2 regions of the Kytococcus sedentarius DSM 20547 genome follow, and region 1 is predicted to be linked to the other one. Evidence: predicted binding sites of a transcription regulator. Region 1 holds the regulator's gene; the other holds the start of a gene.

The links. The regulator HrcA, encoded in region 1, represses chaperone genes, less so after heat shock. The targets are predictions, from matches to a motif close to TTNGCACTCGNNNNNNNCGAGTGCNAA.
Region 2: groL (chaperonin GroEL) is a predicted target of HrcA. The motif match lies at 3,261-3,287, and genes of this name have one in related genera.

What each region holds. Positions count from the first base shown of each region.
Region 1 is NC_013169.1:1,189,700-1,201,130, forward strand. It holds gene lepA (translation elongation factor 4) at 1-1,554, shown strand, start outside; gene trmB (tRNA (guanosine(46)-N7)-methyltransferase TrmB) at 1,551-2,456, shown strand; gene KSED_RS13580 (GNAT family N-acetyltransferase) at 2,472-3,608, opposite strand; gene hemW (radical SAM family heme chaperone HemW) at 3,709-4,944, shown strand; gene KSED_RS05695 (hypothetical protein) at 5,042-5,467, opposite strand; gene KSED_RS13585 (DUF4870 domain-containing protein) at 5,583-6,257, opposite strand; gene KSED_RS05705 (DUF3097 domain-containing protein) at 6,396-7,265, opposite strand; gene hrcA (heat-inducible transcriptional repressor HrcA) at 7,401-8,426, shown strand; gene dnaJ (molecular chaperone DnaJ) at 8,516-9,646, shown strand; gene KSED_RS05720 (16S rRNA (uracil(1498)-N(3))-methyltransferase) at 9,646-10,407, shown strand; gene KSED_RS05725 (histidine triad nucleotide-binding protein) at 10,455-10,802, shown strand; gene KSED_RS05730 (PhoH family protein) at 10,843-11,431, shown strand, end outside.
Region 2 is NC_013169.1:2,247,854-2,259,284, reverse strand. It holds gene KSED_RS10700 (DUF3263 domain-containing protein) at 1-55, shown strand, start outside; gene KSED_RS10695 (hypothetical protein) at 124-1,017, shown strand; gene KSED_RS10690 (DNA-3-methyladenine glycosylase I) at 1,030-1,707, opposite strand; gene KSED_RS10685 (alpha-ketoglutarate-dependent dioxygenase AlkB family protein) at 1,704-2,390, opposite strand; gene KSED_RS13800 (HAD-IA family hydrolase) at 2,387-3,121, opposite strand; gene groL (chaperonin GroEL) at 3,513-5,144, shown strand; gene KSED_RS10670 (hypothetical protein) at 5,382-5,759, shown strand; gene KSED_RS10665 (HelD family protein) at 5,868-7,955, opposite strand; gene rpmG (50S ribosomal protein L33) at 7,905-8,300, shown strand; partial or broken gene rpsN (30S ribosomal protein S14) at 8,315-8,476, shown strand; gene KSED_RS10655 (type B 50S ribosomal protein L31) at 8,514-8,762, shown strand; gene KSED_RS15405 (DUF4031 domain-containing protein) at 8,862-9,449, shown strand; gene KSED_RS10645 (HD domain-containing protein) at 9,473-10,159, opposite strand; gene KSED_RS10640 (transporter substrate-binding domain-containing protein) at 10,451-11,431, shown strand, end outside.

The sequences.
Region 1 (11,431 bases):
GAGGTGTCGCGCTCCCTGGCCGCCTGCGAGGGTGCGATCCTGCTCGTGGACGCGGCGCAGGGCATCGAGGCGCAGACCCTGGCCAACCTGTACCTGGCCATGGAGAACGAGCTCACCATCATCCCGGTGCTCAACAAGATCGACCTGCCGGCCGCGCAGCCGGAGAAGTATGCCGAGGAGATCGCGGGCCTCATCGGGTGCGAGCCCGAGGACGTGCTGAAGGTCTCGGGCAAGACCGGTGCGGGCGTCGAGGACCTGCTGGACCACGTCGTGGCGATGATCCCTGCGCCGGTGGGCGATGCGGACGCGCCGCCCCGAGCGATGATCTTCGACTCGGTCTACGACACCTACCGCGGCGTGGTGACCTACGTCCGGGTGGTGGACGGCCAGCTGAGGCCGCGCGAGCGCATCACCATGATGTCCACCGGCGCCACCCACGAGCTGCTGGAGATCGGTGTCAGCTCGCCGGAGCCCCATGCCACCAAGGGGCTCGGCGTGGGGGAGACCGGCTACCTCATCACCGGGGTGAAGGACGTGCGGCAGTCCAAGGTGGGCGACACGGTCACGTCCCACCACCACGGCGCGACGACGCCGATCGGTGGCTACAAGGACCCCACCCCGATGGTGTACTCCGGCCTCTACCCGATCGACGGCTCGGACTACCCGGTGCTGCGCGAGGCGCTGGACAAGCTCAAGCTGAACGACGCCGCGCTGGTGTACGAGCCGGAGACCTCCGCGGCGCTGGGCTTCGGCTTCCGCGTGGGCTTCCTGGGCATGCTCCACCTGGAGATCGTGCGCGAGCGCCTGGAGCGCGAGAACAACCTCGACCTCATCTCCACCATGCCCAACGTGATCTACACGGTGCGCATGGAGGATGGCACCGAGGTGGTGGTCACCAACCCGAGCGAGTTCCCCGGCGGCAAGGTCTCCAGCATCACCGAGCCGGTCGTGAAGGCCACCATCCTCACGCCCTCGGAGTTCATCGGGTCGGTGATGGAGCTGTGCCAGTCGCGCCGCGGTGACCTCGCGGGCATGGACTACCTCTCCGAGGAGCGGGTGGAGATGCGCTACACCCTCCCGCTGGCGGAGATCGTGTTCGACTTCTTCGACAACCTGAAGTCCCGCACCCGCGGGTACGCCTCCTTCGAGTACTCCGAGGCGGGCTACCAGGAGGCGGACCTGGTGAAGGTCGACATCCTGCTGCAGGGGGACCAGGTCGATGCCTTCAGCTCGATCGTGCACAAGGACAAGGCCTACGCCTACGGGGTGGAGATGGCGGGCAAGCTCAAGGAGCTCATCCCGCGGCAGCAGTTCGAGGTGCCGATCCAGGCCGCGGTGGGCTCCCGCATCATCGCCCGCGAGACGATCCGAGCGATCCGCAAGGACGTCCTCTCCAAGTGCTACGGCGGTGACATCAGCCGTAAGCGCAAGCTGCTGGAGAAGCAGAAGGAGGGCAAGAAGCGCATGAAGATGGTGGGCACGGTCGAGGTGCCGCAGGAGGCCTTCATCGCTGCGCTGAGCCAGGACGGCGAGAAGGGCAAGGACGCCAAGTGAGCACCGGGTCGTCACCGGACCGCAGGGCCACGACCGATGCGGTGAGCGGCGGCCGGGTGCCCGCCGGCGCCCCCCGCAAGGGCGCGGCTGCCGCAACGGGCGCCGCGGTGGAGCACACGGGTGTCTCGCGCGGCGACGCCGAGCGCCTGCCGGATGGGCGGTTGAAGCGCGTGACGCGCTCGTACGTCATCCGCGGGGAGCGGCCGGACCCGCGCCACGCTCAGGCGTGGGACAAGCACGCTGACCGCCTCGTGGTGGAGCCGCCGCGCACCACCGAGCCGTTGTCGGTGGACCCGGGCTTCCGGTTCGACGCCGCTGCGGTGTTCGGCCGGACGGCCCCGCTGGTCGTGGAGATCGGCGCCGGGTCCGGGGATGCCGTCGCGGCGCACGCGCTGGCGCACCCGGAGGTGGACCACCTCGCGATCGAGGTGTGGCACCCGGGGGCGGCGCAGATCGTCTCGCAGCTGGCGCACCACGGGCTGGAGAACGTGCGCGTCATCGAGGTCGATGCGGCGCGGGCCTTCGCGACGATGTTCGAGCCCGGGTCGCTGGCCGAGGTCTGGACCTTCTTCCCGGACCCCTGGCCCAAGGCGAAGCACCACAAGCGCCGCCTGGTCAGCACTGCCCTGGCGCAGGACGTCGCCCGTGCCCTGCGCCCGGGTGGCGTGTGGCGGCTGGCCACGGACTGGGCGGACTACGCGTGGTGGATGCGTGACGTCATCGAGGCCAGTGAGCACTTCGACAGCCCGCATGCGGGGGAGCGGGCCCACCCTGAGGACCCGGCCGGGCCCGGCCACGGCGGGTTCGCGCCGCGCTTCGCCGAGCGCCCCGTGACGCGCTTCGAGCGCAAGGGGCTGGGCGTCGACCGCGAGGTGCGGGACGTCATCGGCGTCCGTCGCTGAGGGCGCGCGTCAGCCTCAGAAGTAGTCGCGGATGTGCACCTGCCCCGTGCCGAAGAGCGACCAGAGGTCGTCGTCCCCCTCGGCCAGGCCGGCCTGACGGGCCGCCGCCAGTGACTGGCTGCCGCTCCACACCACCGCGAGACCCCGCGGCGTGAAGCGCACGGCCGGTGCCCGGTCCGTGGGCTCGACCGTGGCCGTCCCCTCTGTGAGGCGCACGGACCAGGACACGTCGTCCACCCCGAAGCTCGTCTCCAGCGACGCCCAGGTGGGGTAGGTCCGGCGCTGCAGCGCCTCGGCGGGGTCGAGCACCGCGAGCGAGTACGGGTTGCCGCTGCCGCGCTGCCACTGCCAGCTCGGCACCAGCAGGTGCAGCGCGTCGAGGCCCGAGGTCGAGACCACGGTGCGGGGCGCCACTGCCGAGTGCGACCCCAGGGAGGCCAGCAGCGAGGCCGCCGCCCCCGCATCGAGCGCGATGAGGTCGTGCACCTCCAGGGTGCTCCCGGGCTCGCCGTACCGGGACGTGCGGTCCCACCGGAGCACGCCGGTGACCCGTCCCTCCCGCTCGGCCAGGGTGTAGGCGCCGCCGGTGAAGGCCCGGTCGGCGGGGAAGAGTGGGCCGCGGCGGGTCAGGGGGCCGTTGTGCTGGCGGGCCCATGCCTCGTAGGCGTCCACGATGGCCGGCAGGTCGTCCGGCACCGCGCGGCGCAGCGCGTCCGGTCCGGGCGCGAGGTCGCGGAACACCGCGGTGGGCACCACCGTCTCGTCGTCGTAGGTGGCGACGACCTCATAGCCGAGCGGCCGGTAGATCGCCGGGGCGGTGGCGAACAACGTGGAGACGACCGCGCCCCATCCGCGGGCCTCCTCCAGCAGCGGCTCGATGAGGCGACGCACCAGGCCCCTCCCGCGCGCCTCGGGCGCCACCTTCACCCCGGCGATGCCGGCTGTCGGCAGGGTCTGGCCCCACCACCACGAGTCGTAGCGGTGGCAGGTGGCGGACCCGACCACGCGCACCCCATCGGTCGCGACGATCGTGCTGCGTCCCTCGGCGAGGGGCGAGCGCGCCTCCTGGCGCGGGTACCCGAAGGCCTCGTGGGAGAGGTCGGCCAGAACCTCGGCGTCGTCCTCGCGGGCGGGGCGCACGGTGAAGGTCATGGACGAAGGCTAGGGCCAGGCCTCGCCGGCGGCCACGGGTTTGCCCCGGGCCCCGGCCCCGGCCGGCCGCGCACGACGCGGGTGGTGGGAGAATCGGGGGATGCCCCAGCTGCCCCCCGGTGACCCCGTCCCGCGCGATGGTGCGCTGCCCGCATCGGCCCTGGGATCGATGCGGGAGGAGACCTTCTCGTTGTACCTGCACGTGCCCTTCTGCTCGGTGCGCTGCGGGTACTGCGACTTCAACACGTACACGCTGACCGAGCTGGGCGACGAGACCGGGGCCTCGCTGGACACCTGGGTCGATGGGGTGGCCGCTGAGCTCGACCTCGCCGTGCGCGTCCTGACCGCCGATGGGGGAGCGCTCCCGGTCGTGGACACGGTCTTCGTGGGCGGGGGGACGCCGTCTTTGCTGGGGGCCGAGGACCTCGGGCGGGCCCTGGAGGTGGTGCGGGAGCGGTTTGCGGTGGCCGAGGACCTGGAGGTGACCACGGAGGCCAACCCCGACCAGGTGGACGAGGAGTTCGCGTGGGGGCTGGCGGAGGCGGGGTACACACGGATGAGCGTGGGGATGCAGTCGGCCGTGCCCCACGTGCTGGCCACGCTGGACCGGACGCATGACCCGGCCAACGTGGAGCGAGCGGTGGAGGCGGGGCGGGCTGCCGGCCTGGCGGTCTCGGTGGACCTCATCCACGGGACGCCGGGGGAGTCGTTGGTGGACTGGCGCGCCAGTGTGGAGGCGGCGATCGCGCTGCGGCCCGACCACGTGTCGGCCTACGCGCTGACGATTGAGGAGGGGACGGCCCTGCATCGCCGGGTGGCGCGCGGGGAGCTCCCGGAACCGGACGAGGACGACCAGGCGGACAAGTACGAGCTGGCCGACGACCTGCTGGGTGCGGCGGGCTACGGGTGGTACGAGGTGTCGAACTGGGCACGGACCGAAGCAGGGCGCTGCCGGCACAACGAGCACTACTGGGACGGCGGGCACTGGTGGGGCGTGGGGCCCGGGGCGCACAGCCACGTCGGCGGCGTGCGCTTCTGGAACGTCAAGCACCCGCGGGCGTGGGCGCAGCGGCTCTCGACCGGGGTGACGCCGGCAGCCGCGCGGGAGGTGCTGACGGCCGAGCAGGTGACCGAGGAGCGGGTGATGCTGGGGATCCGGCGCCGGGAGGGGCTGGCGCTCGACGACGTGCCGGCGGAGGGGCGCGGGGCGGTGGCGGCGCTGATCGGCGACGGGCTGCTGGAGGGCGTGCCGGCGGTGCGGGACCGGCGGCTGGTGCTCACGCGTCGCGGGCGGCTGCTGGCGGACCTGGTGATGGGGCGGCTGCTCGGGTTGTGAGGGGGGCGTGGGGTTGTTTGACCACCGGTTGGTGGTGCTGCGGCGGCGCGGCGGGCGAGGGCTGTGGGCGTCGCGGCCGGCAACGAGTGGAGGCGGATCAGCCGTTCAGGACCGCCCGCACCCGGTCCATGGTCTCGGCCTCCTGAGGGTCCACACCCTTCGAGGCGTTGGCGGTGGCGTCCATCGCCTCGGCGACCAGCCCACGGAAGGCCTCCAGATCGGCCGGGTTGGCCCGCAGGATCCCCACCGCCTCGGCGAGGTCGTCCAGGACGGCCTGCTCACGGCCCACCGCATCAGCGGCCTGCGGCGGGGTGGGGAACCCTCCCTCGCGGATGATTTCCTGCATCGAGGCTGGGGCCTTGGCCAGCACCTTGGAACCGGCCCAGCCCTCCTTCAGGGTCGAGAGCAGTCCGGGGTCGGCCGCGGACACCAGGGCGATCGCCCCCATGGCAGCGGACTTGATCGTCTTCTTCTGCTCGTCGGTGTACTCGGTGCCCGTGGGGCCGTTCGTCATGTCGGTCATGCCGCCATCCTGCCCTCGATGGAGCCCACCCACCAGCCGGGCCGCGAGGCGGGCTCGGCGACGGCGAAGGGCGGCCCGACCAGCCGGCCGGACCGCCCCATCGCGAGCGTGCATGTCAGTCGAGGATCTTGATCTCCACCGGGTAGGTGTAGGGCTCGCCCTTCGAGGCCTTCATCGACGCGCTGATCGTCCACCAGAGGTAGAGCGCACCCGCGATGACGAAGAGCAGCAGGGCCAGCGGCAGCGCCAGACCAAACGTGACGATGGTCATGATCCCGGTGATGATCCACAGGGCGATGAAGACGATGGCCGCCACCACGTGGAAGTTGAAGGAGCCGGCGGCCGCGCGACGGACGAACGGGTCCTTGTCCTTGTAGAGGAACCACACGATGAGCGGTCCGGCGAACGGCAGCCAGCCACCGGACAGAACCGTGGAGATGATGCCCGAGAGGTGACAGAAGACAGCGACGAGGCGATCGGAGTCACTTGCGCCCGAGGTGGCGTGACCGCCGTGCGGCGGTGCGTAGTGCCCACCGCCGTACTGGCCCTGGTTCGAGTACGGGTCACCCGAGGCGTTCGGGTAGGCGTCCTGGTGGGGGCTGCCGTCCGGGTTCGTGCTCGATGCATTCCACTGCGGCTGCCGGGCCTCGCCCACGAAGGCGTCATCCTGCGAGGGGATGCTCTGTCCACGGGGACCCACCGGGTCCTGGCCGCCCTGGGGCGACCACGCGGAGGAGCCGTTGCGACCCGCGCCGTCTCGGTTCGGGGGAGGGGGAGGTGTCGTGGTCATGACCCCAGTCTGTCGAATCCGGCCCCCGTGCGCAGCCACCCCGGGGCGGACCTGTGAACGGGCCGTCCGCCCGCGGGCGGGGTCACCCGGTCGGGAGGGTGCACGGGCCACCCCTCCCGCGCCGGCTGACCCACTGGCTCACCCCAGCGGCACCTCGCCGACGGTCACGAAGTCGATGAGCTCCTCCACCCGCCCCAACAGCTCGGGCTCCAGGTCGGTGTAGTCCCGCACCGTGCCCAGGATCCGCTTCCAGCCACGCGCCACGTCGGCCTGGGTGTCGTGCGGCCACCCCAGCTCGGCCAGGATTCCGTGCTTCCACGACTGCCCGCGCGGGATCACCGGCCACTGCTCCCAGCCCAGCCGCTGCGGACGCACGGACTGCCACACGTCCACGTAGGGGTGCCCCACGATCTTCACGTGACGGGCGTACCGGGGCGTCGCCCGAGCCTCCTCCACCACCCGCCACTCCTTGGTGCCGGGCACGAGGTGGTCCACCAGCACCCCCATCCGTCGCTCGGCAGTGGGCCGGAAGTCCTCGATGACGCCGCGCAGGTCGTCCACGCCGTCCAGCATCTCCACCACCACCCCCTCGATGCGGAGGTCGTCGCCCCAGACCTTCTCCACCAGTTCCGCGTCGTGTCGCCCCTCCACGAAGATCCGCGAGCCCACGGCCACCCGGGCCGGTGCGGCGGCCACGGCACGGCTCCCGCTGGCGGTGCGGGACGGCGTCGCAGGAGCCGACGGCGCCCGCCGCGGCGCCACCAGGTTCACCGGTTGGCCGTCCACCCAGAAGCCCGGCCCCATCGGGAAGCCCCGCGTGCGACCGCACGCGTCCTCCAGGTGCACCACGTTCTGCCCGCCGGCCTTCTCCAGGGCCACCACCGCGCCGACCCACCCGGTGGACACCTCCTCCACCACGAGTCCGTCGGTGGCCTCCACGTCCTTGCTGCGGCCCCGCTTCGGGCGCTTCCAGTCGCCGGCGAGCACATCGCGTCCGTACCTGTCCATGACCGCACAGGCTACGTGCGCCGGCCGCGTAGACTGGCACTTGACGTCCCCGAGTGCCAGCGTGTGCACGCTGGTCAGGACCCGGGAGGCCCCGTTTTCGCCCCCGCCGTGATCGACCGCCCGAAGGAGGCCCTGATGTCCGGTGAGCGCCGCCTGCAGGTGCTCCGCGCCATCGTGGAGGACCACGTTCGCACCTCCGAGCCCGTCGGCTCCCGCAGCGTGCTGGAGCGACACGGCATCGGCGTCTCCGCGGCCACCATCCGCAACGACATGGCGATCCTCGAGGCCGAGGGGCTCATTCAAGCCCCCCACACCTCTGCCGGCCGCGTCCCGACCGATGCGGGCTACCGCCAGTTCGTCGACAGCATCGCCCAGGTGCGCCGCCTCACCCCGGCGGAGAAGCGCGCCATCCGCGACTTCCTGGCCGACCCGATGGACCTCGACGACGTCGTCGAGCGCACCGTGCGCCTGCTCGCGGCGCTCACACACCAGGTGGCCGTCGTGCAGTACCCCTCGCTCACCCGCTCGGCCCTGCAGCACGTCGAGCTGGTGCCGATGGGGGAGCGCGCCATGGTCGTGATCATCACCGACAGCGGCCGGGTGGAGCAGCGCCTGCTGGACCTGCCGCGGGACGTCGCCGACGACGCGCTGCACACGGTGCGCGACCGCATCAACGGCGCGGCTGCCGGGCAGACCTTCCTGTCCGCCCGGGAACGGCTGACCGAGCTGGCAGCCCACCACCCGCACGACCCGCTGCTGGAGACCGTCTGCACCCTCGTGGCGAGCACCCTGGCCGAGGAACGTGAGGAACGCCTCGCCCTGGCCGGCACCTCGAGCCTCGTGCGGCACACTACCGACTTCGGCGGCTCCCTCGAGACCGTGATCTCGGCCCTGGAGGAACATGTGGTGCTCCTGCGGTTGTTGCAGGCCTCCGAACGCGCCGACGGCGCGACCGCGGCCGAACCGGGCATCGCGGTCTCCATCGGCACCGAGAACGACCACCGCGGCCTGCAGACGGCCTCGGTGGTGAGCACCACCTACGGACAGGACGGCATCGGCTCGCTGGGCGTGCTGGGCCCCACCCGCATGGACTACTCCGGGACGATGGGGGCCGTGCGGGCCGTGGCCGCCTACCTGTCCGAGGTGCTCGAGCACCGCTGAGAGACCTGCGCCGGGGCCACCCCGGGCACCCCTGAGAAGACCACCCACCCCCGAACCGCAGCCGCCGGCCGAGCCGGCGCGGAGAGCGCATGAACGACTACTACGAGATCCTCGGAGTCTCCCGCGACGCCACCGCGGAGGACATCAAGCGTGCCTACCGCAAGAAGGCCCGCCACCTGCACCCGGACGTCGCGCCGGGCAAGGAGGACGAGTTCAAGCTCGTCGGGCAGGCCTACGACGTGCTGGGCGATGCGGACAAGCGCATGGCCTACGACCGCGGGGCCGACCCGTACGGGGACCCGACCGCGGGCTTCGGCGGCGCTGCCGGTGGGGCGTTCACCTTCAGCGACATCATGGACGCCTTCTTCGGCGGGCAGGGCGCCACCGCGGGGCCGCGTTCCCGGCAGCAGCCCGGTCAGGACGCCCTGGTGCGCCTGGACGTCCCGCTGCGCACGGCCGTGTTCGGCAACACCGAGGAGCTCACCGTGGAGACCGCGGTGCTGTGCTCCACCTGCGACGGCGCCGGCGCCTCGCCGGGCACCGGTACGCGCACCTGCGACGTCTGCCGCGGCCAGGGCCACGTCCAGCAGGTGCAGCGCTCCTTCCTGGGCCAGGTCATGACCACGCGCCCCTGCGGCGCCTGCCAGGCCACCGGCGAGATCATCGAGAACCCCTGCACCGACTGCCGGGGCGACGGCCGGGTGCGGGAGCGCCGCACGCTCAAGGTCAAGGTGCCCGCCGGCGTCGACACCGGCACCCGCATCCAGCTGGCGGGCCAGGGCGAGGTCGGCCCCGGCGGCGGCCCGGCCGGCAGCCTCTACGTCGAGGTCAACGTGCTGGCGGACGACACGTGGACCCGTGAGGGCGACGACCTGCACTGTTCCGTGGAGCTGCCGATGACGGCCGCTGCCCTGGGTACCGAGGCCCAGGTGGAGACCTTCGACGGCACCGAGAAGGTGGACATCCCGGCCGGCACCCAGCACGGCGCCGTGTTCACCCTCCGGGGTCTGGGCGTGGGGCACCTGCGCCGGGACGGCCGCGGCGACCTGCACGTGCATGCCAACGTGGTCACGCCGACCCGCCTGGACGGCCGCCAGAAGGACCTGCTGCGCGAGCTCGCGTCGCTGCGCGGTGAGGAGCAGGCCACCGGCACCGTCACCTCCATGGACCAGCACGGGGGCTTCTTCGGACGCCTGCGGGACGCCTTCTCGGGCCGCTGATGACGCTTCCCCTCTTCGTGGCCGATGGGCCCCTGGCGCCGGTGGGCGGGTCGCTGGTGCTCACCGGTGAAGAGGGACGGCACGCCGCCACCGTCCAACGCATCGCGGTGGGCGAGCAGGTGCTGGTCACCGACGGTGCGGGGGCCGGTGTGCGGGGCGAGGTCCTCGCCACCGCGAAGGACCGGCTCGAGCTGCGCGTCCTGGAGGAGCTCGCCGAGCCGGAGCCCCGCCCGCGGCTGGAGCTCGTGCAGGCCCTGGCCAAGAGCGGCCGCGCTGAGCAGTCGATCGAGACCAGCGTCGAGATCGGGGTCGACCACGTCCTGCCCTGGGAGGCCGAGCGCAGCATCAGCCGGTGGTCCGGCCCCAAGGCCGCCAAGGGGCGGGCGAAGTGGGCCGGCGTGGTCCGCGCAGCCACCAAGCAGTCGCGACGCCTCCGCGAGGCCGAGGTGGCCGAGCTGGTCTCCAGCGCGGGCCTGGCCCGCCGCATCGAGGAGGGCGCGCGGGAGGGCGAGCTGACGCTCGTGCTCCACGAGGTGGCCACCGACCGCCTGCTCCCGGTGCTCACGGGCCTGGTGGGTGACGGCCCCGTGCCGCCGGTGGTGCGGGTCGTGATCGGCCCCGAGGGCGGCATCAGCCCCCGGGAGCTCGAGCTGTTCACCGAGGCCGGTGGTCACCCGGTGCTGCTGGGGCCGCACGTCCTGCGGACCTCGTCAGCCGGCCCGGTGGCCCTGTCGCTCGTCGCCGGCGCGCTGCGTTGGTGACCCGGGCCAGCGCCGCGTCCGGGGCCGGCTCGCACTAGGCTCGGCCCATGACTGACGCCGACTGCCTCTTCTGCAAGATCGTGGCCGGGGAGATCCCCAACGACACCGTCACCGAGACCGAGGACGTGCTGGCCTTCCGGGACATCTCGCCCAAGGCACCGGTCCACGTGCTGGTGGTGCCCAAGCAGCACAGCACCCACGCCGGTGAGATGGCCGGGTCCGAGCCGGAGCTGCTCGCGGAGGTGATGCGGGTGGGCGCCGACGTCGCCCGCTCCGAGGGCGTCGCGGAGTCCGGCTACCGCTTCGTGTTCAACTGCGGTGGCGACTCCGGCCAGGAGGTCTTCCACACCCACCTGCACGTACTGGGTGGACGCCCGCTCAGCATGGCGGTGTGACCCGGGTCCTGTCGGTGGCGGGCCGTAGACTGGCCCCACGATGAGCAACGACCCCCAGCAGACCCACGCCCCGGCACGAGCCGCCTCGGGTGAGCCCACCACGAGTTCCACCATCACCCTTCCCGAGGGCATCTCGATCGTGACCCTGTGGGGTCCGCAGGACGAGTTGCTCCGCACCATCGAACGCGCCTTCCCCCACGTCGAGCTGCTGGCCCGCGGTGATGAGCTGCACCTGTCCGGCCCCGTGGCCGAGGTCTCGCTGGTGGAGCGGGTGGTGGAGGAGATGCTCGTGATGGTGCGTGCAGGCCACCCCCTCACCGCCGATGCGGTGGAGCGCTCGATCGGCATGCTGCGGGCGCGAACGGCGGAGCGCCCCGCGGACGTCCTCACGCAGAACATCATCAGCAGCCGCGGCCGGACCATCCGCCCCAAGACGCTCGGGCAGAAGCAGTACGTGGACGCGATCGACGGGCACACCATCGTGTTCGGCCTCGGCCCGGCGGGCACGGGCAAGACCTACCTGGCCATGGCCAAGGCCGTGGCGGCCCTGCAGGCCAAGGAGGTCAGCCGCATCATCCTGACCCGTCCGGCGGTCGAGGCCGGCGAGCGACTGGGCTTCCTGCCCGGCT
Region 2 (11,431 bases), 1.1 Mb from region 1:
CGACGCCCGCCACACCACGCGGCTGGCGGCGCGGAACCGCACGCACACGCAGTGAGCGGTCGGCCGGCGGGGCCGCCCGCACCCGGACCGGGGACGCACCACGCACGCTGAGGGGAGAGTTCGATGGGGGAGCAGGACCACGGGGGCGCGGGGACCGACGTCGAGGCCGCGCAGACCACGTACGCCGCCGCCGAGGTGTGGACCACGACGGTGCAGGGTCACCGCATCGAGGGGCGGTTCGCCAAGGGGTGGCCGGAGAAGACCGCCTGGCTCGTCGTCGACGGCACGGCGGTCGGCCGCGCGAGCAATGACGGGACGGTACGGGTCTCCGCGCCCACCGGGGCCCTGACCAACGCCGGGTGGAGCGGCTCGGAGCGCGGGCCGCTGGGCTTCGGGGGCGGCGTCACGCTGGAGGTGCGCCACTCCCGCGGCAAGGCCTACGACATGGACCTGCTGCCCCAGGGTGCACTGTCCCGCGAACGCTGCCTCGCCCTGGACCCGCCGGCCGGCAGCGCCGGCGAACGCTTCCAGCGCCTGCGCGAACGCCGCCCCCGCGTCGCGGCGCTGCGTCACCTCGTGATGCGGCTGGGCTGGCTCCTGGTACCGCTGCTGCTCCTGCTGGTGGAACCGGTGCTCGCCCTGCTGCGGCGGCTGCTGGGCCTCCTCGGCCTTACCCTCCCCAGCGTGCCGATGCCGGACCTGCCGGCCATCCCGATGCCGGACCTGCCCCGCCTGCCGCGCATCCCCTGGCCCGACCTGCCTGACCTCCCCAGCTTGCCCCGCATCCCGTGGCCGGACCTCTCGTGGCTGTTCGACCCCATCCGCCCAGTGATCGACTTCCTGCAGGACAACGGCCGGCTCATCGGTGCCATCGTGGTCGGTCTGGCGCTCGCGGCCACCGAGCTGCGCCGGCAACGCACCCGCCGGGAGACCCGCGACGCCGAACGCCAGGTGGAGCTCGAGCGCCTCGCCCGCGCGATGCGGCAGGTCGCCGAGCGGGAACGCCCCCCGCGCTGAGCCCGGCACCCGTCAGTCCGGCCAGACCCCGCTGGTGCCGCGGCGGTGCGAGCCCACCAGGTGGGTGTCCACCATCCCGATGGCCTCCATCAGCGCGTACATCGTCGTGGGCCCCACGAAGGCGAAGCCGCGCTGCTTGAGCGCCTTCGACAGCGCCACCGACTCCGCGGACTGCGTGGGCACCTCGGCCACGCGCAGCGGCCGCGGCGTCTCGGCGGGCCGGAAGGACCACACGAAGTCCGCCAGGCCGCCGCCCTCGCGCAGGGCCACGGTGGCCCGGGCATTGGTCACCGCCGCCTCGACCTTGCGCCGGTTGCGCACGATGCGGGCGTCGGCCATCAGACGCTCGACGTCCCCCTCGCCGAAGGCCGCCACGGCATCGGGGCCGAACCCGGCGAAGGCCTCCCGGAAGGCCGGCCGTTTGCGCAGGATGGTCGCCCACGAGAGCCCGGACTGGAAGGCCTCCAGCGTCAGCCGCTCGAACAGCCCGGCCTCGTCCCGGACCGGCAGGCCCCACTCGGTGTCGTAGTAGTGGCGCATCAGGTCGCTGGAGTCGCCCCACGGAGTGCGCGCCAGCCCGTCGGCGCCCACCACCACCTCGGAGCCCGCCGGCAACCCCGGTGCCGCCCCCTCGCCCGCGGTGCCCTGCCCCGCATCCCGCCCCGATGCGGTGACGCCCCCGCCGCTCATCGCTGGAGCCCCGTGACGCGCAGGGTGATGTTCAGCCGCCCGGGCAGCTCCGCCTCGGCCTGCGCGGCCGCCACCTGCGGCCCGGCGGTGCCCGGGTGGATCCGCGGCACCCCGTGGAAGGCGCGCCGTGCGGGGCCCCCGAAGACCACCAGGTCACCGCTCTCCAGCCGGATGTCGGTCCACGGCCGCGTGCGGGTCTCGGTACTGCCGAAGCGGAAGGTGCACGCGTCACCCACCGACAGCGAGACGACCGGTGCCTCGGTGAGCTCGTCGGCGTCGCGGTGCATCCCCATCGAGGCATCGGGCCGGTAGTGGTTCACCAGGGCGACGTCGGGCGCGGCCTCGGCCCATCCGTCGAAGCCGGTGGCGACCACCGCCCGGCGGTAGAGGCGCACCATCCAGTCCGGCACCGGCAGCGGGGCCGCGTCCTGCTCACCGGTCCGTGCGTAGCCGGCGGAGGTCCACACCCACCCGAAGGGGACCATCGTCACGCTCATCCGCCCGCCGCGCACGGCCGGTCGGTGCGCCGGGACGGGCCCGGCCGCCCAGCGGCGGTACTGCCGCACCACCCAGGCCTGCTGCCCCGCATCGAGCCATCCGGGCACCCAGTGGCAGCCGGGCGCCACCTCCTGCGCGGGGCGGGGGAGGGTCTCGTCGCCGAACAGGGCGCCCACGGCGGTCACACGGCCGGGTCGGACGGCCCGTCGTGCATCGAGAGCAGGAGCACCCCGGTGGACTGGAGCACCTCGGCGAACATCTCCGGCCCCTGGTCGAAGTGGTAGTCCCGGGCGGTGATGCCCACCTCGGCGGCGCCGGCCACGTTGTCCGGGCGGTCGTCCACGAAGACAACCTCCTCGGGACGCACGGGGAAGCCGGCGTCGGCCTCCGCGGCCAGGATGCGGCGGAAGAACTCCGGGTCCGGCTTCGCCGCCCCCAAGCCCGAGGAGGTGTAGACGACGTCGCTGATCTCGGCGAAGGCGCGGCTCTCGTCCAACCACGCGGCGCGGTGGGGCTGCTGGTTGGTGGCCATGGCCACCCGCAGACCGCGCTGGCGGGCCGCGACCACCATCGCGCGCTCCTCCTCCAGAGCCACCGTGTTGTGCCACAGAGCAGCGGTCGCCTCGGGGTCGGCGGAGTTGTCGTGGTCGTCCAGGACGGTGGCGATGACCTCGGGGAAGGTCGGGTCGTCCTCACCGCCGGAGAGCAGCGACACCTCGGCCACGAAGATCTCGTCGAGCACGGCGCGCGTGCGGCCCCACAGCGCGGTGTCGGCGGCCAGGTCCTCGGCCGAGGCACCCCATCCGGCCGCGAGGTGGGCCAGGGCGTCGTCGCGCCAGGTGTCGGGCATCCGCTGGATCACGGCATCGGCGTCCAGCAGCAGCAGGCGCACGGTGGACGGGCGAGGGGTCGGCATGGCTCGATTCTCCCACCTGCCGTCGTGGCAGGTCCGCCCACCCGGGCAGGAGGGATGCCCCCGTCCGCGGGGATGGGGTGCCCCTCTCCGAAGGGCGAGCCGGCCTGCCACCGGTGCGCCGGGGGCGTGCCGACCGCGCTTTGCACTCTCGGGTGGAGAGTGCCAAAATCGGACTTGGCACTCGGCGGCTCCGAGTGACAGTTCGCAGGTCGCATGGCCGAGGACAGTGCCCCTCGGCCGGTCTGGTGAACAGTGCGTGGAGCCGTTCCGGGTGAATGACAACCGACCACAGGTCGAGGGGCTCGCGCCCGGCGGTCAACACCGCACCGGCGCGCCCCGTCCGTCGCGGGCGACCGGTGGTCAGCCACTACCTGTGTGGGAGGAATCACCGATGGCCAAGACCATTGCGTTCAACGAGGAGGCCCGCCGCGGCCTCGAGCGCGGCATGAACACCCTTGCCGACGCCGTGAAGGTGACGCTCGGCCCCAAGGGCCGCAACGTCGTGCTGGAGAAGAAGTGGGGCGCCCCCACCATCACCAACGACGGTGTCTCCATCGCCAAGGAGATCGAGCTCGACGAGCCCTACGAGCACATTGGTGCCGAGCTCGTGAAGGAGGTCGCCAAGAAGACCGACGACGTCGCCGGTGACGGTACGACGACGGCGACCGTCCTGGCCCAGGCGATGGTCCGCGAGGGCCTGCGCAACGTGGCCGCCGGCGCCAACCCGATGGGGCTGAAGCGCGGCATCGAGCAGGCCACCAAGGCCGTGTCCGACGAGCTGCTGAACATGGCCAAGGACATCGACACCAAGGACCAGATCGCCTCCACCGCGTCCATCTCGGCCGCGGACCCGGAGATCGGCCAGGTCATCGCCGAGGCGATGGACAAGGTCGGCAAGGAGGGCGTGATCACGGTCGAGGAGAGCAACACCTTCGGCATCGAGCTCGAGCTCACCGAGGGCATGCGCTTCGACAAGGGCTACATCTCCCCGTACTTCGTCACCGACACCGACCGCATGGAGGCGGTGTTCGAGGACCCGTACATCCTGCTGGTGAACTCGAAGATCGGCGCCATCAAGGACCTGCTGCCGCTGCTGGAGAAGGTCATGCAGTCCGGCAAGCCGCTGGTGATCATCGCCGAGGACGTCGAGGCCGAGGCCCTGGCGACCCTGATCGTCAACAAGGTGCGCGGCAACTTCAAGTCCGTCGCCGTGAAGTCCCCGGGCTTCGGTGACCGTCGCAAGGCGATGCTGGGCGACATGGCCATCCTCACCGGTGGCCAGGTCATCTCCGAGGAGGTCGGCCTGACCCTGGAGAACGCCGAGCTCGACATGCTGGGCACCGCCCGCAAGGTCGTCGTCACCAAGGACGAGACCACCATCGTGGACGGCGCCGGCGACGACGCCCAGGTGCAGGGTCGCGTGAACCAGATCCGCGCCGAGATCGAGAACTCGGACTCGGACTACGACCGCGAGAAGCTGCAGGAGCGCCTCGCCAAGCTGGCCGGCGGCGTGGCCGTCATCAAGGCCGGTGCGGCCACCGAGGTGGAGCTCAAGGAGCGCAAGCACCGCATCGAGGACGCCGTGCGCAACGCCAAGGCCGCCGTCGAGGAGGGCATCGTCGCCGGTGGTGGCGTGGCCCTGCTGCAGGCCGCCACCAAGGCGTTCGAGTCCCTGAAGCTCGAGGGCGACGAGGCCACCGGTGCCGAGATCGTCCGCGTGGCCTCCAGCGCTCCGCTGAAGCAGATCGCCATCAACGCCGGTCTCGAGGGCGGCGTCGTGGCCGAGAAGGTGCGCGGCCTCAAGCCCGGCGAGGGCCTGAACGCGGCCACCGGCGAGTACGTCGACATGATCGCCGAGGGCATCATCGACCCGGCCAAGGTGACCCGTTCCGCGCTGCAGAACGCGGCCTCCATCGCCGCGCTGTTCCTCACCACCGAGGCGATCGTGGCCGAGAAGCCCGACAACAGCAGCAACAACGCTGGCGGCGGCGACATGGGCGACATGGGCGGCATGGGCTTCTGATCCCAGCCACCGGGCCGGACCACCACGGTCCGTGCCCGCGCACCACGACGGGCGGTCCCTCCTGTGGGAGGGGCCGCCCGTCGGCATGTGGGCTAGGTCCAATCCCTCTGCGGTGCAGGTGATGCAGTGGTTGTCGGCGGGGTGGTCTACCTTTCCGCGTGACGGGTCCCGCAGCGTGTGGTTCCCGCGTCGTCCGGGACGGCTGAGCTGCCCGGCTTCCCCACGGAGAAATCACCCATGCGTCGAGTCGCACTCGTCGTGGCTGCCCTCGTGGGCGTCAGCACCGTCCCCACCGCCGCGCCCTCCGTGGCCGCGGGTTCGTGCACCATCACCACCCCCAGCAAGATCGTCGTCGACCGGGAGTTCCGGGAGTACCCGGTGAGCTTCTCCGGTGCCTGCACCACCGGCTCGGGTTCGGGCAGCTGGGATGCCGTGCACCCGACCAAGGGCATCCAGGAGTTCTTCCTGGTCATCGGTGGCGACGCCCAGTACGACACGCGGCAGACCTTCGACGTGTACGACTTCATGACGCCCATCGGCACCTGGAAGGTCCGCCCGGGGGGGGCGCCTACGACAGCCGCTTCAACACCCTTACCCAGAACACGCGCACGATGACGGTGAAGCTTGGCTCCAGGAACGCGCTGAGCGCGAGCCGGTCGGGCAGCGCGGTGACGCTGACCAGCAAGGTCACGGAGTCCCCGTCCGGTGTCCACGTGCTCGCCCTCAGCCCTCGCCGAGCTCCGGGGGCAGCGGCGCGGCGTGCACCACCTCGAGCCCGCTCACCGCGCGCGTGAGCACCACGTAGAGGCGGCGCAACCCGGTGCGGTGGTCCGGCTCATCGGCCACCACGCGGGCCGGTTCCACCACGACGACGCGGTCGAACTCCAGGCCCTTGGCCGTGCCGGCCGGCAGCACGGTGCAGCGCGCCGGCGCCGCGTCGTCCAGGGCCGTGCCGCCCTCGACCCCTTCGAGGGCGGCCGTCACCGCATCGGTCCAGGCCCCGGGCACGATGACGCCGACGGTCCCCTCGCGCGCCAGCGCCCGCCCGGCGGCCCCACGGACGGCGTCCAGCAGCGCCTCGCCCGGCGCGCCGCCCGCCTCGTCGCCGCCACCCTCCACCGCCGTGAACGCGAGGTCGCCACGATTCGAGCGCACCGCCTCCGGCGCACGGAGCCCGTTCGCGATGTGCGGCAGCAGGCGCGCGGCGAGCTCGATCACCGCCGCCGGCACGCGGAAGCCGCGCACCAGCTCCTCCACGTGAGACCCCTCGGCCCCCAGGTGGTGCAGCGTCTCGTCCCACGAGGCGGTGGCCCACGGCGTGGTGCCCTGCGCGATGTCACCGAGCACCGTGAGTGCCCCGGTGCTGGCCCGGCGCCCCACCGCCCGCAGCTGCATGGGGGAGAGGTCCTGCGCCTCGTCGAGCACCACGTGCGCGTGGCTGGCGGTGCGCTCCACCGCGTCGCGGGCCTCGTCCAGCAGCGCGATGTCGGCGATCGTCCACCGGGCGGACCGGGGGCTGCGGGGCGCCGTCTCCCACAGCAGCAGCGCCTGCTCCTCGGCGGTCAGGACGCCCTCGGCGGCCCGGGCCAGCACGGCGGGGTCCGAGAGCAGCTCGAAGACCACGCGGGCCGGGTCGAGCACCGGCCAGAGCGACCTCACCGACGCCTTCACCGGCGTCGAGCGCGCCACCGCGTCGGCCACCCGGTCGTCGGGGGAGTCACCGGCGGCCTCCATCTGCACGAGCACCCGGTGGGCCAGGCGGCGCGCGAGCATCTCCCGGGCCGCGGAGTACCGCACCCCTCGCGTGCACAGCTCCTCGAGCAGCTCGCGCACCTCGTACGCGGGCACGCGCCACCGCCGCGACCCGCGCGGCACCACGAGCGGCTCGGTCGGCTCGGCGATGTGGCCCCAGATCGCCCGGTGCACCACCTCGGCCATGCGCGCGTCGCCCTTGAGTGTCGAGACCTCCGCCGGCTCCTGCCCGGTCGGCACGATCTCCAGCAGCTCCTCGATGGTGGTGTGCCCCACCTCCACCTCGCCCAGGGCCGGCAGCACCTGCCCCACGTGCTCCAGGAAGGCCCGGTTGGGCCCGATGACCAGGGCGCCGCCGCGCGCCATCCGGGCGGAGTGGGCGTACAACAGCCAGGCCACGCGGTGCAGGCCGACAGCGGTCTTGCCCGTGCCCGGCGCCCCCTGGACGCACACGGTGGTGGCGGCATCGGCGCGGACGATGACGTCCTGCTCGGGCTGGATCGTCGAGACGATGTCGCGCATGGGCCCGGTGCGCGAGCGCTCGATCTCCCGGGCCAGCAGCTCCGATGCGGTGTCCTGGCCCGCGGCGTCCCCGTCCGCGTCGCTGGTCAGCAGGGCCTCGTCCTCGTACCCGGTCAGCTGGCCCCCCTCCACGCCGAAGCGGCGGCGCAGGCTCACCCCCATCGGGTCGGTGGTCGACGCGCGGTAGTAGGCGGTGGCGACCTCGGCGCGCCAGTCGATGACGAGCGGGTCGCCCTCCTCGTCGGTGACGTGCCGCCGCCCCAGGTGCCAAGTCTCGGCGGCGTGGGCCAGCGGGTCGGTGCCGTGGCCGGGGGCCAGGTCGATGCGGCCGAAGAAGAGCGTCGTGTGTGGGTCGTCGGTCAGCGCGATGGCGCGGCGATGGAAGGTTGCCTTGAGGTACTCGGCAGTCTGCGCGTCGGCGCCCTGGGCGGTCAGGGCCAGGGTCCGCTGCCGCATCCGCCCCATCGCGGCGCGCGCCGCCGCCAGATGGGCGCGTTCGGCGACGAGCTCGGGGTCGGGAGTGGGGGTGGAGTCCATGGTGTCCTCTCGGGGCCGGTCCGGGGGGTGTGGAGTGGTCTCTCCGGTGGGCCGGATGAGGCTCGGGACGGCGCAGCCATCGGCGGTGAGCCGATCCGAGGGGGTCGGTCAGGAAAGCACGGGGGGGCCCTGAACGCAAGCAGGAATGCGAATCGTTATCAATTAGCGTTGACTGTTGCGCATGGCACGACAGGACATCCGCATCAAGGTCCAGCTCCGTTCCACGGCGGGAACGGGCTACGCGTACATCACCGAGAAGACCGCCGGAACAGCCCGGACCGGCTGGAGCTGCGTCGGTTCGACCCCGTGGTCTGCCAGCACGTCCTCTTCCGGGAGGCCCGCTGACGGCCAAGACCTCGAAGAAGCTGCCGCGCGACGCCACCCCCACCCGCCTGCGCAACCGCGACGTCGTGGACGGTCGCCCCCGCGCCTTCCATCGCGCGTTCGGGCTCTCCCGCATCCGGCTGCGCGAGATGGCGCACCGCGGCGAGCTGCCGGGCGTGACCAAGAGCGCGTGGTGAGCCACTCCCCATCCGTTCCGAGTACCCAGGAGGTTCCATGAAGAAGGACATCCACCCCGACGACCACCCGGTCGTGTTCCGTGACGCCGATGCGGGGTTCGCGTTCCTGACGCGTTCGACCACCACGCCGAGCCGCACCATCGAGTGGGAGGACGGCAACGTCTACCCCGTGGTCGACGTCGAGGTCTCCAGCGCCAGCCACCCCTTCTACACCGGGCGCCAGCGGGCCATGGACACCGCCGGCCGCGTGGAGCGCTTCCGCCAGCCGTACGGGGGCCGCCGGTGAGCGGCGCGCTCGACGGCGGGGCCTGACTCTCGGCCCGCTCCACGGCGGGGCCTCCTCCCGGGTGGGCCCCGCCTCGCTGCGCCGGGGCAGACTGCGGGGATGACGCTCCGCATCGACGCCCCGGTGTGGCCCGCCCACGGCACCCGCTTCAGCCACCTGGTCAGCGACCTTTCCTGGCGCGACGCCGTGGGGGAGCTGCAGGAGTTCGCCGCACGGGTGGGGCTGGACCGGCGCTTCTTCGACGGTGACCACCACGACGTGCCGGAGGACCTGCACGCCGCGTGCGTGGCCGCCGGCGCCGTGCCGACGCCCGGCCGGGAGCTGGTGCGGGCACTGATGGCGACCGGGCAGCGCCTGCCCAAGCGCAAGGACGAACGGTGCCTGGACCGTCGCGTGGACGGCCTGCCCGGCCTCGAGCTCCCGCACCTGCTCGATGTGGTGCGCTCACCCCATCGGCCTGTGGGGGACACGACACGGGGCTGGGTGGTGCTGGAGCGCGATGGGGCCGGTGGGTTCACCGTGGTGGACGGGGGCACCGGGAGCCACGGGTCCGCGAGGCCGGTGGGGCACCTGCGGGTGTGGGTGCCGGGTGGGGCCTCGCCCGAGGGGGTGGAGCTGCCGGGGCCGGGCCTCCGGGTGCGCGCGGGGGAGAACCGCGTGGTGCTGGTGCGGCTGACGGAGGCCTGAGGGTGCTGGTGCGCCTTCCTGTGTCAGCTCAGTTGCAGGATCTCCGCCTGCATGTTGGCCAGGGCCCGCGGTCCCCACACGTCCCGGGCGTGGTCGGTCACGTAGGGCGTCCCGGTGGTGAGCAGGCCCTCCAGCACCGTGCGTCGCCCCCGTCGGAACAGCACCCCGGGGACGTGCCGGTACTCCTGCCGGACCGATGCGGTGTAGCTCGCGTACCGCCCCGGCGGCGCCGCCAGGATCCACAGGTCGGCGTCGCTGACCAGCCGTCCGGCGGTGTCGGTGGGGTCCTCCACCCGGTGGTCGGCCGTCAGCAGCACCAGCCGGGCCACCTCGTCGGCCACGGACGTGGCCGCGCCGAGGCTCGTCAGCACCTCCCGGGCGAGCTGCGCGGAGTCCCGCTCGTTCCGGGTGCCGCGGGCCCGCGGGTCGTACACCGCGTCGTGGAACCACAGGGCCAGCTCGCCCAGCGCCACGGTGTGGGCGTCGGCCCCGTCGGCGCCACCCTCCTCGGCGGCCACGAGTTCTTCGAGGGCCGCCAAGGTCTCGCGCAGGTGCTGCAGGTCGTGGTACCCGCGGTGCGGCTCACCCCATCGGGCCAGCAGGTCCTGCCCACCCGACAGTGTCTGGCCCTCGTCCCGGGGCGTGCACAGGACGGTGAGGGTGTGGCGCCAGCGGGCCAGCAGGACGTCGTACGTCCACGGAGTGCTCACCCGGCCATTCTGCCGCAGCACGTTGCGATGGGGTAACGATCTGTCACCCATCGGTCGCTCTTTTCCCGTCCTGCTCCGGGGTGCTTGGGGGCCGTTTCGCGTGGCCCGGGAAAGCGCACCACCGTGCGCCCAGGCCGGATTCCGGTGGGCGGTCACGGAGCGCGCTCGGAGGCGCCGTGGGGCGGCCTGTCGCGGCGGATGGACTGGTTGAGAACCCACCGGCCCGTCCATAACGTGGCATGGCAGACCACTCGGGCGCAGCCAGCGCTCGCCATCGCAAGGAGGAACATCATGACGACGCGACGCCGCACACTGATCGCCGCACTCGCCGCTGCCAGCCTGGGAATGGCGGCGTGCGGGGGCGATGAGGACAACTCCGGCGGGGGTGAGGACGGGGCAAACACCCTCGAGAAGCTGAAGGAGGAGGGCACCATCACCATCGGTTACGCCGGTGAGGAGCCCTACTCCTTCCAGAACGACGACGGGGAGCTCACCGGGGCCACCGTGGCCATCGACAAGAAGGTCTTCAACGAGCTCGGCATCGAGAACGTCGAGGGCAAGCAGGTGGCCTGGGAGGCACTCATCCCGGGCCTCGCCAAGGGTGAGTTCGACGCGATCAGCGCCGGCATGTCCATCCTGCCCGAGCGCTGCGAGAAGGCTGCCTTCGCCGACCCGACGATCATGTACACCACCGCCCTGATGGTGCCCGAGGGCAACCCGGAGGGCCTGTCCACCCTGCAGGACGTCGCCGACGCCGGTCTCACGCTGGCGGTCACCAACGGCGCCATTGAGCAGGGGTACGCCGAGGACATGGGCATCGACACCCAGGTGGTCTCCGACATGCCCGACGGCATGGACGCCGTGGCCAACCAGCGTGCCGACGTGTTCGCGCTGACCGGCATCTCGCTGCGCGCGATGGCGGAGAACAACCCCGACGCCGGGGTCGAGGTGACCGAGCCGTTCACCGCCGTGGTCGATGGGGTGGAGCAGGTCGGTGCCGGGTCCACCGTCTTCCGCAAGGACGACACCGAGCTGCTGAAGGCCTACAACGAGGAGCTCGCCTCCATCGTCGGCGAGGAGCAGGCCTTCGTGGACACCGTGGGCGAGTTCGGCTTCACCGACGCCGAGCGTCCGCAGGGCGACATCACCACCGAGCAGCTGTGCAACGGCGAGCTGCCGGAGGCGGAGGGTTCCGGTGAGGAGGGTTCCGAGTCCGGTGACTCCGGCTCCGAGGAGAGCCCCGAGTCCGAGGACTCGGGCTCCGACGAGAGC